2 linked regions of the Starkeya sp. ORNL1 genome follow. The protein of the gene in region 1 binds, or shares a complex with, the protein of each later gene. Links are inferred from orthologs where the notes say so. Each region holds a gene or a part of one and is shown in the gene's direction. Other genes may lie near its edges.

Region 1 (8,089 bases):
TGCGGCGGATGGGTTCAACGCTCTAAGGAGGTGCGGGCCCGCTCTCTGCCACGGCAAGCCACTCGGCCTGTTCGTTTGGGCTCATCGTGAAGCTGCGCCAAAAGCCGGTTGTATTGCGCGATCCGGCATCGTGTCCGGCGTAGGGACACAGGATGGGCTCATCGAAGGGCGGTTCGATTGCGGACGTAGTATCGGCCTCGAAGCGCAGCGGCTTACCGCAAACCACGCAGACCAGGACTTCCAATCGAAACCCTCCGCGCGAGGAACAAGGTTGCCACAATGCTCCTTTCTCCGCGCAGTAATACGTCATTTGACGGTGTACGGGCTCACGATGGCGCTAATGATAACGGATGTGACAGCACCAACGCGGAGCAGCACCCATGGTGAGTCCCTTCAAGGAGCCGCGCCGGGCAAATCCCAATCCAATCGCTCGCACAACACTCGCAGAGGCGACCGACACTGTGAAGGCCGAGGAGCGAGCGCGTCTCGATGAACACGCCGCCCGCACCGCCCTGCTACGTGCGGCCCGGCTCGCGAAGGTGAGCGACGAGATTCGATAGCGGTTCCCGCCGCAGTTCGGAGGGACTATGCCCCACTACACGTTCACCATCTCCGGGGAACTGCACGGCCACAACGTAGTGCTGAAAGACGACGACGCGGCTTGGTCCGAACTCGTGACCTGGACGGGTGAGGTACTGCGGGACGAAAGCGGAAAGTTGCCGCCGAACTCGTCCGTGGTCATCGAGGTGGAGGATGATAAGGGCGCTCGCATAGCAAGCGTGGAGGTCCGGACGACAAGGCTACGCTAAGAGCATTTCTATTGCAGTTGAGGAAATTGGATTGCACGCTGGCGGGCATGGGTTCCAGGATGGGAAATGAACGAATGCCACGAACCATAAAGCTGACGGCGTGCCTGCTCTTCGGACTGACGCTCGCTGCCGGTCCCGCGGTCGCCATTCCACCGCTCCATCCGCCGGCCCTGCCTACAATTACTTCAAAGGTGGATTGGCCTTGTGGCCCAGGCTATCATCTCGGCCGTGGCGGCCAGCGGTGTTGGCCAAACGGCTGGGCACCTGCCGAGGAAATTCCTCCAGGCTATGTACCCGGCCCGCGAGTATCTCCGATGCCGCCGGTTCTTGAATGTCCTCCCGGCTATCACCTCGGCCGCGGCCTGAAGCAATGTTGGCCCAACTAATCTGCCGCGCTCCAGGAAAGAAAGGGTCCGCTCACGCAAGCGGAGCGGCCCAAGTCTAGGGAGGAAACGCCCAAGGAGAGCAGCGGGCGCGATGCCAATCGCGCCCCGCATCGCAGCGGTATCGCATGGACCGATGATCGTTCGGTGCACGAACTTTCCTCGGGTATCATGGGGATATTTCTAATTTCTGAGCAATTGCATATCGACGCAGGCGCGCATCGCGATAAGCTGGCTGGCCATGGCAACCCCTCCAGACCACGCAACGCAAAAGAAACTGGCCGCCCTTCGCGACCGTCTGCTTCAGGCTCAGCGCGAACTCATCGTGTCCGCGGCTGATGTTGGCATAATCCCTTCCGACAATGTACTCCGCAAGATTGCTGATCTTGAGGTTACGATAGGCGCTGTTGAAACGTCGCTCTATGCGAAATAGCTGGCCCAGCCAGCTTGATCGACGCACTATCAAAGGCCGACAAGACGTCAGAGCAGCGTCGGCTGTACCGCGATGGGTTCGACCGTCGGCGGTGGATCCCTCTTGGCGCCGCGGCGACCACCATAAGCATTTGATTGGTGGGTGGACCGGACGGCACGCAACAGCGGCGAGCACCCGCTCCAGCAGCCGGAGACGTCGCGAGCCTCAGACCGACACGATCGAGCGCCGCCGCATCATTTGATAGGCGCCATCGACGCCCCAGCTTGTATCACCGCCTATGCAAACCATGCCATGACCGCTCGCGGCGAGCGCGATAAGCTGCGCGGCGGGCATCTGCACCGGAGGAACTCTTTTTATGTCGGCTGCCGGGTTGGGTACCCTCGTTCGGAGAATGGTCAGCACCAACGACCTCGAAGACGGGGAGAAAGCTGCGCTTGGGAAGCTACCATTCACCCTTGCGAGTCTTGCGCCGCAACAAGACGTCGTGAGGGAGGGAGATCGCCCGACCCGCTCATGTTTGCTGCTAGAAGGATATTTGTTCACCTCAAAGCATATTGCCGAGGATCGCAGGCAAATAACCTCGATTTATGTCGCCGGCGACATCCCCGACCTGCAAAGTGTCCACTTGGAAATAATGGACATGACGCTCACTTCATTCACTCACTGCAAGGTCGCGTATATACAACATTCGGCCATCAAAACATTGTGCCTGGAGAATCCTCGTCTAGCGCTCGCATTCTGGCGGTCGACATTGATCGATGCTGCCATGTACAGGGAATGGATTGCTAACGTCGGTCAAAGATCTGCCTTGAGCCGAACAGCGCATCTGATGTGCGAGCTACTGACCCGCCTCAAGGCGGTCGGCCTTTCGGATGGCACGAGTTGTGACCTGCCCACCACCCAAACTGAACTTGCCGATGCCTTGGGTCTATCCGCTGTCCACATGAGCCGCGTACTGAGAGATATGCGCGCCGATGGCCTGATACAGTTGCGCGGTAGACGCCTGACGGCCCTCAAACCCGCCGCGCTGGCTGAGGTCGGAGACTTTGATCCAACCTATCTGCATCTCAGAGAAAAACTCTGATTGCCATGTCATTTCGATCAAGGAACGACGGCCTGTGAAAGGAGTTTCTCAATCAGGCAGCGGAGCGCTCGAATGCCGCGTTACTGGTTCCAGCTGAAAGGCGAGAGAGGGGGGCGAGAGAGGGGGGCGACGACGTCGACCTGCCAAACGACGACGTTGCTTATACCCCGCTCCTGCTCTGACGCCGAGACGTTCTTCAGGACGTTGAACGCGAATTGCCTCCATGAGACGGCAGCCTTGCCGCCGCCTCGCACCTGAAGGTTCAGGACATTATATCGTCTCGCTGCCGGCCGCCGACCGAGCGCAAGAAGGGTATTCCGCATTCTGATCTCCTGGACCCGCACGCTGCGGGCGTTGCAAATGACAACGACATCGCCGGTCGGCCGTCCCAAGTGGGAGAGTAAAATTGCCGTGTCACTGCAATTAGTTAGATAAGATATCAGCGTACTTCGGGAAGAGCAGAACTGACCGCGGCAGGCATCGCCGGCGCGTGCTTACGCCACTGGCGGGGGACGATCGATAGCGAAGTCGTCGTACCAAGGCTCGTGACGGCCGGCGAGCATCTCTCCGATGATCCGTGAAGCGAGATAGCTGAATGTGATGCCATTGCCCCCATAGCCATAGGCGGCAAACAGATTGGGCTGGTCGGGCACCTCGCCAATTAGCGGCAACCCATCGTCAGTTTGTCCAAAGGCGCCAGACCAGATGAATGCCGCGTCAGCGGCGGCGGCAGGGCGCAGCAGCTTGAGTTTGCGAAGCAGCGCGTCGCGCTTTGCCGGCATCAGGACGTCGCGTTCGTCAGGATCAACAATGTCGTCCTCGTCCTCACCGCCAATGATGATGCGGTTATCTGCCGTCGTACGCGCATACAAATAATCCTCCGATGCTTCCCAAATCAAAGCTCCGTCGCGCCAAAGCGCATCGGGCCGCGTCTGCGGCGGGGTGGCAATCGCCCAGCTCGACGCTGTCTTGTGAAGGTCGGTCTTCATGAACTCCGGCATGACGTAACCGGTGGCAAGCACGACATGCTTCGCCTGAACTTCCAGGCCATTGTCCATCCGCACCAATACGCCGTGTCCGAAACTGGCGTAGCTGGCTGCTTCGGCGTCATACAAAACGGCCCCCTGGGCGAGTGCCGAATTGATCAGCGCATGCGCCAGCAGAAGCGGGTCGGCGTCCGCCGAGCCAGGGGAAACAATTGCCGCCTCGCGATCAAAGCCGAACTCGCGCTTCAGCGTCAGGTAGTCGAGGTACACTCCCGGCAGCCCTGCTCGTTCGCGCAGCACGTGCTCGGCGTGGAGTTCAGCTGCCCCGGTGTCCCCGCCCGTCAGGTACAGCGAACGGCGTTGCCGAAAGCCGCTCGGCTGCAGCTCCTCTGCGAGCGTTTTCAGGCCGGACACTGCCTGAAGGCTGCGCCGGTAGATATTCGCCGCCCGCTCAAAGCCATAATACCCCGTGAGTTCGCTGAGCGGGCAGTCGATTTCCCATTGCAGCATGGCGGTGCTCGCGGCGGTGCTGCCGAAGCCGGCCCGCTCCCGGTCGATCAGGATCACCTCTCGACCGAGCCTCGAAAGATGCTCAGCCATGAGCGCGCCGGTAATTCCCGCGCCGACCACGAGCACATCGCACGCCAGACTATGCTCGAGCTCACGGCGTACCGGTCTCTTGAAACCGCTCAGCCAGGGCGGACAGCCGCCGCGCAGGTCGCTTTGGACGGTGGTGTCAGGGTGAAACATGTTCGCTCGGCGGTCGAATGCGGAAAAGATGACAGCGCGTCGGGCGTCGGCAACGCGGCGCCGACATCGGGCTCCATCTGCAGAAGAGCGAGGCCCTAACGGAAACCAGCGACGTATGTTCCGTCGCCGCAGCGAGCGGCCACCGCGAACCTCGCCGCCGCGGCCGCAATCATCGCGGGAACATCGGCCGCCGGCAGCACTTAGGTCAGGACTCAAACGACGCAAGCCGCCGCGCTCGCAGCTTCCCGAGGGACCGACCATGGCCGATCGCAAGACATCCCCGACCACCAAGAAATCCGCCACCAAGAAGGGCGCCTCGATTATCGGGACTGGAGGCGAAGTGCACCAAGCCTCATCGACTGCTGAGGAGCGACTGACGACCAATCACGGCGTCCCGGTGAGCGACAATCAGAACTCGCTCAGGGGCGGACGGCGCGGCCCGACGCTTCTCGAGGATTTCGTCCTGCGGGAAAAAATCCAGCACTTCGATCATGAGCGTATCCCGGAGAGGATCGTCCACGCGCGCGGCTCCGGCGCCCATGGTTATTTCGAGCTCACGGATTCGCTCGCCAAATTCAGTCGCGCTCGGATCCTCACCGAGGTCGGCGCCAGGACAGAAGTGTTCGTGCGCTTCTCGACCGTTGCCGGTGGTGCAGGCTCGGTTGATACGCCGCGCGATGTTCGTGGCTTCGCGGTGAAATTCTACAGCAAGGAGGGTAATTGGGATCTGGTCGGAAACAATATCCCGGTTTTCTTCATTCAGGACGCGATCAAATTCCCGGACCTCATCCATTCGGTGAAGATGGAGGCTGACCGCGGGTATCCGCAGGCGGCGAGCGCACATGACACATTCTGGGACTTTGTCGGGCTAATGCCGGAGTCGACCCACATGATTATGTGGGTCATGTCGGACCGGGCGATACCGCGCTCGCTGCGGATGATCGAAGGTTTTGGCGTCAATACCTTCCGGCTGTTGAACGACAAGGGCGAGGCGACCTTCGTAAAATTCCACTGGCGCCCCAAGCTCGGCACGCAATCGACCTGCTGGGACGAGGCGGTGAAGATTGCCGGCGCCGATCCGGACTACCACCGCCGCGATCTATACGACGCCATCGCTGCCGGAAACTTTCCGGAGTGGGAGTTTGGCGTGCAGCTTCTCAGCCAGAAGCAAGCCGACGCCCTTCCCTTCGATATCCTCGACGCCACCAAGGTGATCCCGGAGGAACTGGTGCCGATCCGGGTGATCGGCCGCATGGTGCTGGATCGCAACCCGGACAATTTTTTCGCCGAGACCGAGCAGGTGGCGTTCCTGCCCACGAACATCCCGCCGGGTATCGACGTTTCCGAAGATCCGCTGCTGCAGGGGCGGCTATTCTCCTATCAGGACACCCAGCTGTCGCGCCTCGGCACCGTGAACTTCCACCAGATTCCGGTCAATCGCGCGAAGGGGTGCCCCTTCCAGAACTTCCAGCGCGACGGCCACATGCAGACTGAGGCCTTCTCCGGCAGGGCGAATTACGAGCCGAACAGCCTGGCGGACACCGGAGAAGCCGGCGGCCCACGCGAAGATCCCAAAGGTGGCTTCCGCAGCTTCGCCGTCCCCCTCGGCGACACCAAGGTACGGCTGCGGTCGGAGACGTTTGCCGACCATTACAGCCACGCGCGGCTGTTTTATCGGTCGCAGACCGAAATCGAACAGGCACACCTTGCGAGCGCGATCGTCTTCGAGCTGTCCAAGGTAGCACTCGACCACATCCGCGCCCGCGTACTGGCGAACCTCCGCAATGTCGACGAGACACTTGCGAGCCGTGTCGCCGCGGGACTGAGTGTCGAGCTGCCGTCAGCCTCTTCACCCGCGGCCGAACCGCGGGACATGGACGCTTCGCCGGCCCTGCGCATCGTGGGCAAATACCCCGACACCCTGGCGGGGCGGGCCGTTGGAATCCTCGTCACTGATGGTGCCGACGGCGCTGTAGTCGCGAAAACCGTGTCTTCCGTCGAGGCGGCTGGTGCGACAGCGAAGCTCATCGCTCCCAAGGTCGGCGGCGTCACTCTCAAGAATGGTAAGTTGTTGAAAGCTGACATGCAGCTCGCCGGCGCGCCATCCGTGCTGTTCGACGCCGTAGCGCTGATCGTGTCGAAAGACGGCTGCGAACAGCTTCTCAAGGAGGCTGCCGCCGTGGATTTCTGCCGCGATGCCTTTGGTCACCTCAAGGCGATGGGACATACGCCGGAGGGCCAGCCACTGCTGGATAAGGCCGGTGTCGTACCGGATGCCGGGGTGGCTGATATCAGCAAAGGCCATGACGCCTTCCTGAAGGCGGCGAGCACGCGGCAATGGGCGCGAGAGCCCACTATCAGGAACCTCGCATGATTTGTCGCCAGTGAACGATCGCGATTTATTGCTGTGGGACCGGCGCCGGAACTAACATTTTCCGGGCCGGTCAGAAGCGCGAGTGATCGGCTCGCCCTTTAGTTCGTACCCGAAGCAACCTTTGCTCGCGCGGCGGTGACCGGGTCCCCAAGTGAAGGTTGTTCGGTCGTAGGTGAAGTTTCGGTGCCGACCACTTCGCTGGAATCTCCAGTAGAGCGCAGGTCGTCATTAGGGGACTCATCTTGAATGGAATGGCGGGCCATGTGCCAGTGTCGTTCGGCTTGACCGTGAGGTTGCCCCTCATCGAGCCAAATGTGGAATGCTTTTAAGCGAACCCTATCTTCCCAATTGCCCATCTCGGCGATCCTCCGCAGTGTGACGGATCTCAACTCACTCGGGCGGGGGACGTTCCGCTCGAAGGGGCTGCTGCGCCGCCGCGGCGCTTTGCTAAGCTAATCCACGAAGCGCACTGCTAGCCCCGGCTTGACCATCCCGGCCAATTCCTGCGCGTCCCAGTTCGTCAAGCGGACACAGCCGTGAGATGTTGTCTTGCTCACTTGAGAGGGCTCGGGCGTTCCATGAATGCCGAAGGTTGGTTTAGACAGCGCGATCCAGACCGTGCCTACTGGATTGTTCGGTCCTGGCGGCAACGTCAGCTTCCTCTTGTTGCTACCTTGCTGGAAGTTCTTCTCGGGATCGTAGTGGTAGGTCGGATTGCGTACGATGCGTTCAATCCGATATTCGCCTTCGGGCGAAGGCGTATCGCCGCTGCCAATCGTGGCGGGATAGCTTGCGAGAATCGCGTCACCCGGGCCAAAGACGACAAGCATCCCTGTCTTCTTCACTGCTTCAATCCGCTCGACGGGTGCCTCAAACGGTTGTCGATTGACTGAGACGACGCTGATCCGTTCTCCGGCCGTTCGGAAATCCGCGTGGGGGTTAAGTGCCCTCAGCAGCGCCTCGCTCATATGAAAGCGCTCAGCGAACATCTCGGGCGCGCCGGTATAGGAGAGCCGCTTCAACGCGGCCTGTTTGGCATAATCGCGGGGGATTCTGCGGACGAAGCGGGACGAGACGTCTCTCTCCGAAAGGATGTACTCCGTCGTAATGTTGCTGGCCGTGTCCGCGCCTAGCGCGCGCCAGGTGCGCTCGTCCACCTTTTCGCCTTCGCCGAGGTTTTCCTGGCGGCGGAATTGAGCGATGGCTTTGCGATAATTCTCCCCATCGACGCCATCGATTTCCCCTGGCGAAATACTGCGGCGGCTCAACA
Region 2 (5,506 bases), 240 kb from region 1 along the record:
CCGCGCCTCATCCAGGCCATCACCGATACGCTCGACGTGCGCGGCTTCGTCGGCCACGGCTCGCATCCGGACGTGCTGGCGCGGGCCGGGCTGGAAGCCGCCGACATGCTGATCGCGGTGACCTTGCACGACGAGGTCAACATGGTCGCCTGCCAGGTCGGCCATGCGCTGTTCGACGTGCCGACCAAGATCGCCCGCATCCGCGCCCAGAGCTATCTCCAGGGCCATTGGCGCGACCTGTTCTCGCGCGACCATCTGCCGATCGACGTCGTCATCTCGCCGGAGATCGAGGTCGGCGAGATGGTGCTGCGTCGTCTCTCGCTGCCCGGCGCCATCGACACGGTGAATTTCGCGGAAGGCCGCGTCGTCGTGGTCGGCGTGGAGTGCAAGGACGACTGCCCGGTGCTGGACACCCCGCTGCGCCAGCTCACCGACCTGTTCCCGGATCTGCAGGCCGTCGTGGTGGCAGTGAATCGCAAGGGCAAGGTGTTCGTGCCGCGCTCGACGGATTCGCTGATCGCCGGCGACGTCGCCTATTTCACCGCGCGCGCCGAGCAGGTGACGCGCACGCTCTCGATCTTCGGCCATGACGAGCTGCCCGCCCAGCGCATCGTCATCGGCGGCGGCGGTAATATCGGGCTCTATGTCGCCCGCGAGCTGGAGCGCCGCAATCCCAAGGCGCGGGTCAAGATCATCGAGGACAACCAAGCGCGGGCCGAAGCGATTGCGCAGGAGCTCGGCACCACCGTCGTGCTGCAAGGCAGCGCGCTCGACCGCATCATCCTCGAAGAGGCCTCGGTCGGCGATGCCGACACCATGATTGCGGTGACCAATGATGACCGCGTCAACATCCTGTCCTGCCTGTTGTCGCGCGAGCTCGGCGCGCGGCGCATGCTCTCGCTGCTGAACGATCCCAATTATCCCGCCTTTGCCCGCGGGCTCGGCATCGACGCCTATGTGAATCCGCGCCAGATCACCGTCTCCAAGGTGCTCCAGCACGTGCGCAAGGGGCGCATACGCGGCGTGCATTCGCTGCTCGACGGCGCCGGCGAGGTGATCGAGGCCGAGGCACTGGAAACCTCGCCGCTGGTGGGCAAGCCGCTGAAGGAGCTCGACCTGTTCGACGGCATGCGGATCGGCGCCATCATCCGCGGCGGCAAGATCGTGCTGCCGCGTGGCGACACCGTCATTCACGCACGCGACCGCATCGTGCTGTTCGCCCTCGCCGACAAGGTGAAGCGCGTCGAGCAGTTGTTCCGCGTCAGCCTCGAATTCTTCTGAAGCCGGTGGGAGAGCAGCGGCGATGATGGCGCTCGCCCGGCACGGCGTCCTTGCGGCCGGCACCATGGCGGCCTTCCTGGTGTTCGCCGCCATGATCGCCGTGGTGCGCCGCGAGCCGGCGGCGATCGTGTTCATGCTGACCGCTCTGCTGACCATCTTCGCGGCGGGGAGCGTGCATCTCGCCACGCGCAACCGCGCCGCCCGGCTCGACCGCGTATCCTCCTATGCGCTGCTGGTCGCCATCTGGGTCGGGCTGCCCATCATCGCCGCCATTCCGATCGCGGCCACCACGCCGCTCGGGCCGGTCGGGTCGTGGTTCGAGGCGGTGGCGGCCTTCACCACGACCGGCGCGGCGCAGGTCCACGACGTCGCCGACCTGCCGCGCTCGACGCTGGCATGGCTGCTGTCGCTGCAATGGCTTGGCGGGCTGATCACCCTGGTCGGCGTCGTCGCGGTGCTGGCGCCCGCCGGAATTGGCGGGCTGCCGGATCGCAGCGCGCGCGCCATCGAGCACGGTTCCACGGAATCGACGGCGCTCGATGATGCCATCCGCCACATCCTGCCGATTTACGCCGGTGCGACCGTGGTGTGCATGCTGACGCTCTATGCCGTCGGCCTGCGCGGCTTCGACGCCTTCGGCCTTGCCAGCGCCGCGCTGTCTACCGGCGGCCTGCTGCCCGATGCGGACGGCATGTCGGCCTATGGATCGGCCGCGGTGAAATTCGTCTTCATGTTCTTCATGCTGGTCGGCGGCACCAGCATATTATGGCACCGCATGATGCTGACGCGGCGCTTCCGCCTTGCCTTCAGCCAGCGCGAGAACATTGCGGTGCTGCTGGTCTGCCTCATCGTCGGCATCCTCGCCGCCGCCGTGCGCTTCGATACGCCGGAAGGCAGCCTGTCGCTGCCGCTGGCGCTGGAGGACGGACTGTTCTCGGCGATCTCGCTCATCACCACCACCGGCGTCGAGCCGCATGCCGGCGCCTTCTCGGCGCTGCCGATCTCGCTGGTGACGCTGCTGATCTTCATCGGCGGCGCCACCTTCTCGACCAGCGGCGGCATCAAGATGTACCGCGTCGGCGTGATGGGGCTGCAGAGCCTGCTGGAGCTGAACCGGCTGATCATGCCGCACGCGGTGCGCCCGCGCCGGTTGGGGCGACAGACCGTGTCGCTGGAGATGATGAAGGCGATTTGGCTCTGCTTTGCCATTGCCAGCGCGGTGTTCGTCGTGCTGACCGCGGCGGTGGCGCCGGCCATGCCGAGCTTCGAGGCCGCCTATGTGGCGACGCTGTCGGCGCTCACCAATGCCGGCCCGATCTATGCCGCCGGTTGGGACGGCTCCGCGGCCTGGCCTGAATGGGGGGCGTTGCCGGCCTATGCCCAGATCATACTCGCGCTGGCGATGATTCTCGGCCGACTTGAAATCCTCATGGTGCTGGGGCTCATTCATTTCGGTTTCTGGCGGCGCTAGAGTCGCTCGAGGGCAGGGCAGGGAATATGTCGCGCATCGCCTATGTGAATGGCCGCTACGTGCCGCACGCACATGCCATGGTCCATATCGAGGATCGCGGCTACCAGTTCGCCGATGGCGTCTATGAGGTGTGCGAGGTGCGCGGCGGGCGCATGATCGACGAGCGTCGGCACATGGAGCGCCTTGCCCGTTCGCTGCGGGAGTTGCGGATCAGCCAGCCCATGCCGCCGTCCGCGCTCGCCGTGGTGATGCGCGAGACCATCCGGCGCAACAAGGTGCGCGACGGCATCGTCTATCTCCAGGTGACTCGCGGCGTCGCCCGGCGCGATCACGTATTTCCCGAACGTGAGGTGCAGCCCTCCGTGGTGGTAACCGCGCGCTCCGCCGACCTCGCCAAGGCGGAGCGGCAGGCGGCGGACGGCGTCGGCGTCATCACCGTGCCGGAGAATCGCTGGGAGCGGGTCGATATCAAGAGCGTCGGCCTGTTGCCGAATGTGCTTGCCAAGCAGGCGGCGAAGGAGGCCGGCGCGCGCGAGGCCTGGTTCGTCGATCCCGAAGGCAAGGTGACCGAAGGCGGTTCGACCAATGCCTGGATCGTCACCATGGACGGCGTGCTCGTCACCCGGCCGGCCGACACCGGCATATTGCGCGGCATCACCCGCACCGTGGTTCTGGAGGTCGCGGCGCAGCAGGGCTTGAAGGTCGAGGAGCGGGCCTTCTCGGTCGAGGAAGCCTATGTGGCACGCGAGGCCTTCATCACCGCCGCGACCACCATCGTCATGCCGGTGGTGCGAATCGATGGCCGCCCGATCGGCAATGGCCATCCCGGTTCGGTCGCCCAGGGGTTGCGCGCGGCCTTCCACGAGGTCGCCGAAATCGCGCTGTGACAACGCGCATAAGCCATGCGGCGAAAGTATCTTGCACGATGGACCTAGTGTGCGATGCTAAAACCAGCACGCCTTCGCACACGCAGCACGTTCCCCGGACGGAATGAGGTTGCGTGGTGAGGGTGACCGCGCCGGCACACCATCAAACAACGGATCAAAAAAATCATGGCCGCGGATCGTTCCCAGAACCTCCAGGACACGTTTCTCAACCACGTCCGCAAGAACAAGACCCCTCTCACCATTTTCCTCGTCAACGGTGTCAAGTTGCAGGGCGTGGTGACCTGGTTCGATAACTTCTGCGTACTCCTTCGGCGGGACGGGCATTCCCAGCTCGTCTACAAGCACGCCATCTCCACCATCATGCCGGGTCACCCCGTCCAGCTGTTCGAGGCGCCGGACGAGGCCGTGGAGAAGGCCTGAGTTGGAACTGAAGAGCGCCGCACGACGCCGCCCCGGCAAGGCGGCGTCCGACGGCCCGGCAGTTCCACCGGCCGGCGAGGCGACCCGCGTGGTCGTCATCGTGCCTTATCTTACCCGGCCGAAGCCGGGCGAGGGGGCGGAAGTGCGCCGCACGCCCGAAGCGCGGCTTGACGAAGCGGCCGGCCTTGCGCGCGCCATCGATCTCGATGTGGTCGCAAGCGGCACCGTCGGGCTGAGCCAGATTCGGCCGGCCACCTATCTGGGTACCGGCAAGGTCGAGGAGATCGAGGGGCTGGTGAAGGCCAACGACGCTGGTCTCGTCTTCGTCGATGCCCCGCTCACTCCGGTGCAACAGCGAAACCTGGAAAAGGCGTGGGCGGCCAAGGTGATCGACCGCACCGCGCTGATCCTGGAGATTTTCGGCCAGCGCGCCCGCACCAAGGAGGGCGTGCTGCAGGTCGAACTCGCCCATCTCAATTATCAGCGCAGCCGGCTGGTCCGCTCCTGGACCCATCTGGAACGCCAGCGCGGCGGCTTCGGCTTCCTCGGCGGTCCCGGCGAGACCCAGATCGAAGCCGACCGCCGCCTCATTGGCGAGCGCATCATCAAGATCGAGCGCGAACTGGAACAGGTGAAGCGCACCCGCGCGCTGCACCGCGCCAGCCGCAAGAAAGTGCCATATCCGGTCGTGGCACTGGTCGGTTACACCAATGCCGGCAAGTCGACGCTGTTCAATCGGCTCACGGCGGCGAAGGTGAGGGCGCAGGATCTCCTGTTCGCCACGCTCGACCCGACCTTGCGCGTGGTCGCATTGCCCGGCGGCGAGCGCGTCATCCTGTCCGACACGGTGGGCTTCATCTCGGATCTGCCGACCCAACTCGTCGCCGCCTTCCGCGCCACGCTTGAAGAGGTAATCGAGGCCGACATCATCCTGCATGTGCGCGACATGTCCCATGAGGATGCGGATGCGCAGGCGCAGGATGTCGGCGACGTGCTCGCCGATCTCGGCATCGATGCCGATGACCATGGCCGGCTGATCGAGGTCTGGAATAAGATCGACCGCCTCGACGAGGCCGGCCGCACCCGGGTGTTCAATGTCGCGGAGCGCCGGACCGGCGACGAGCATCCGGTGCCGGTTTCGGCACTGACCGGCGAGGGGATCGACGCCCTGCTCGATGCCATCCGGCAAAGGCTGTCGCGCGAGCGGGTCACGCTGATGCTCGACCTTGATCCTTCGGACGGTGAGGGGCTGGGCTGGCTTTACCGTCACAGCGAGGTGCTGGAGCGTCGCGACGGCGAGAATGGCCGGGTGCACCTTGCCGTCCGGGTCGAGCCGGACCGCGCCGACGGCATCGAACGCCGCTTCGGCGCGCGGCGCATGGCAAAGGCCAGGCGGGACGGCTAGTTCGCCGCAGGTTGGCCTACACTTTTTCCTCTCCCCGTTGGG

What was found. The genes of interacting proteins can lie anywhere in the genome.
Region 2: the proteins of G3545_RS02275 (region 1) and hfq are in contact, whole or in part, in a crystal structure (PDB 3VU3), measured with the Escherichia coli proteins. The link is inferred for Starkeya sp. ORNL1 from one-to-one orthologs.

What each region holds. Positions count from the first base shown.
Region 1 is NZ_CP048834.1:474,094-482,182, reverse strand. What follows is about bases 4,364-7,261. They hold G3545_RS02275 (catalase), read left to right. Parts: upstream 4,364-4,704; coding sequence 4,705-6,819; downstream 6,820-7,261. Other genes in these bases: G3545_RS02280 (FAD-binding oxidoreductase), read right to left, coding at 4,364-4,445. In the rest of the region: G3545_RS02290 (hypothetical protein), read left to right, coding at 588-809; G3545_RS02285 (Crp/Fnr family transcriptional regulator), read left to right, coding at 2,017-2,709; more of G3545_RS02280, read right to left, coding at 3,204-4,363; G3545_RS02265 (L,D-transpeptidase family protein), read right to left, coding at 7,272-8,089.
Region 2 is NZ_CP048834.1:710,323-715,828, reverse strand. The notes cover bases 2,758-5,431. They hold hfq (RNA chaperone Hfq), read left to right. Parts: upstream 2,758-3,804; coding sequence 3,805-4,059; downstream 4,060-5,431. Other genes in these bases: hflX (GTPase HflX), read left to right, coding at 4,157-5,431; G3545_RS03485 (D-amino-acid transaminase), read left to right, coding at 2,779-3,639. Also shown: Trk system potassium transporter TrkA, read left to right, coding at 1-1,281; G3545_RS03490 (TrkH family potassium uptake protein), read left to right, coding at 1,304-2,752; more of hflX, read left to right, coding at 5,432-5,464. UniProt on the Escherichia coli protein: RNA chaperone that binds small regulatory RNA (sRNAs) and mRNAs to facilitate mRNA translational regulation in response to envelope stress, environmental stress and changes in metabolite concentrations.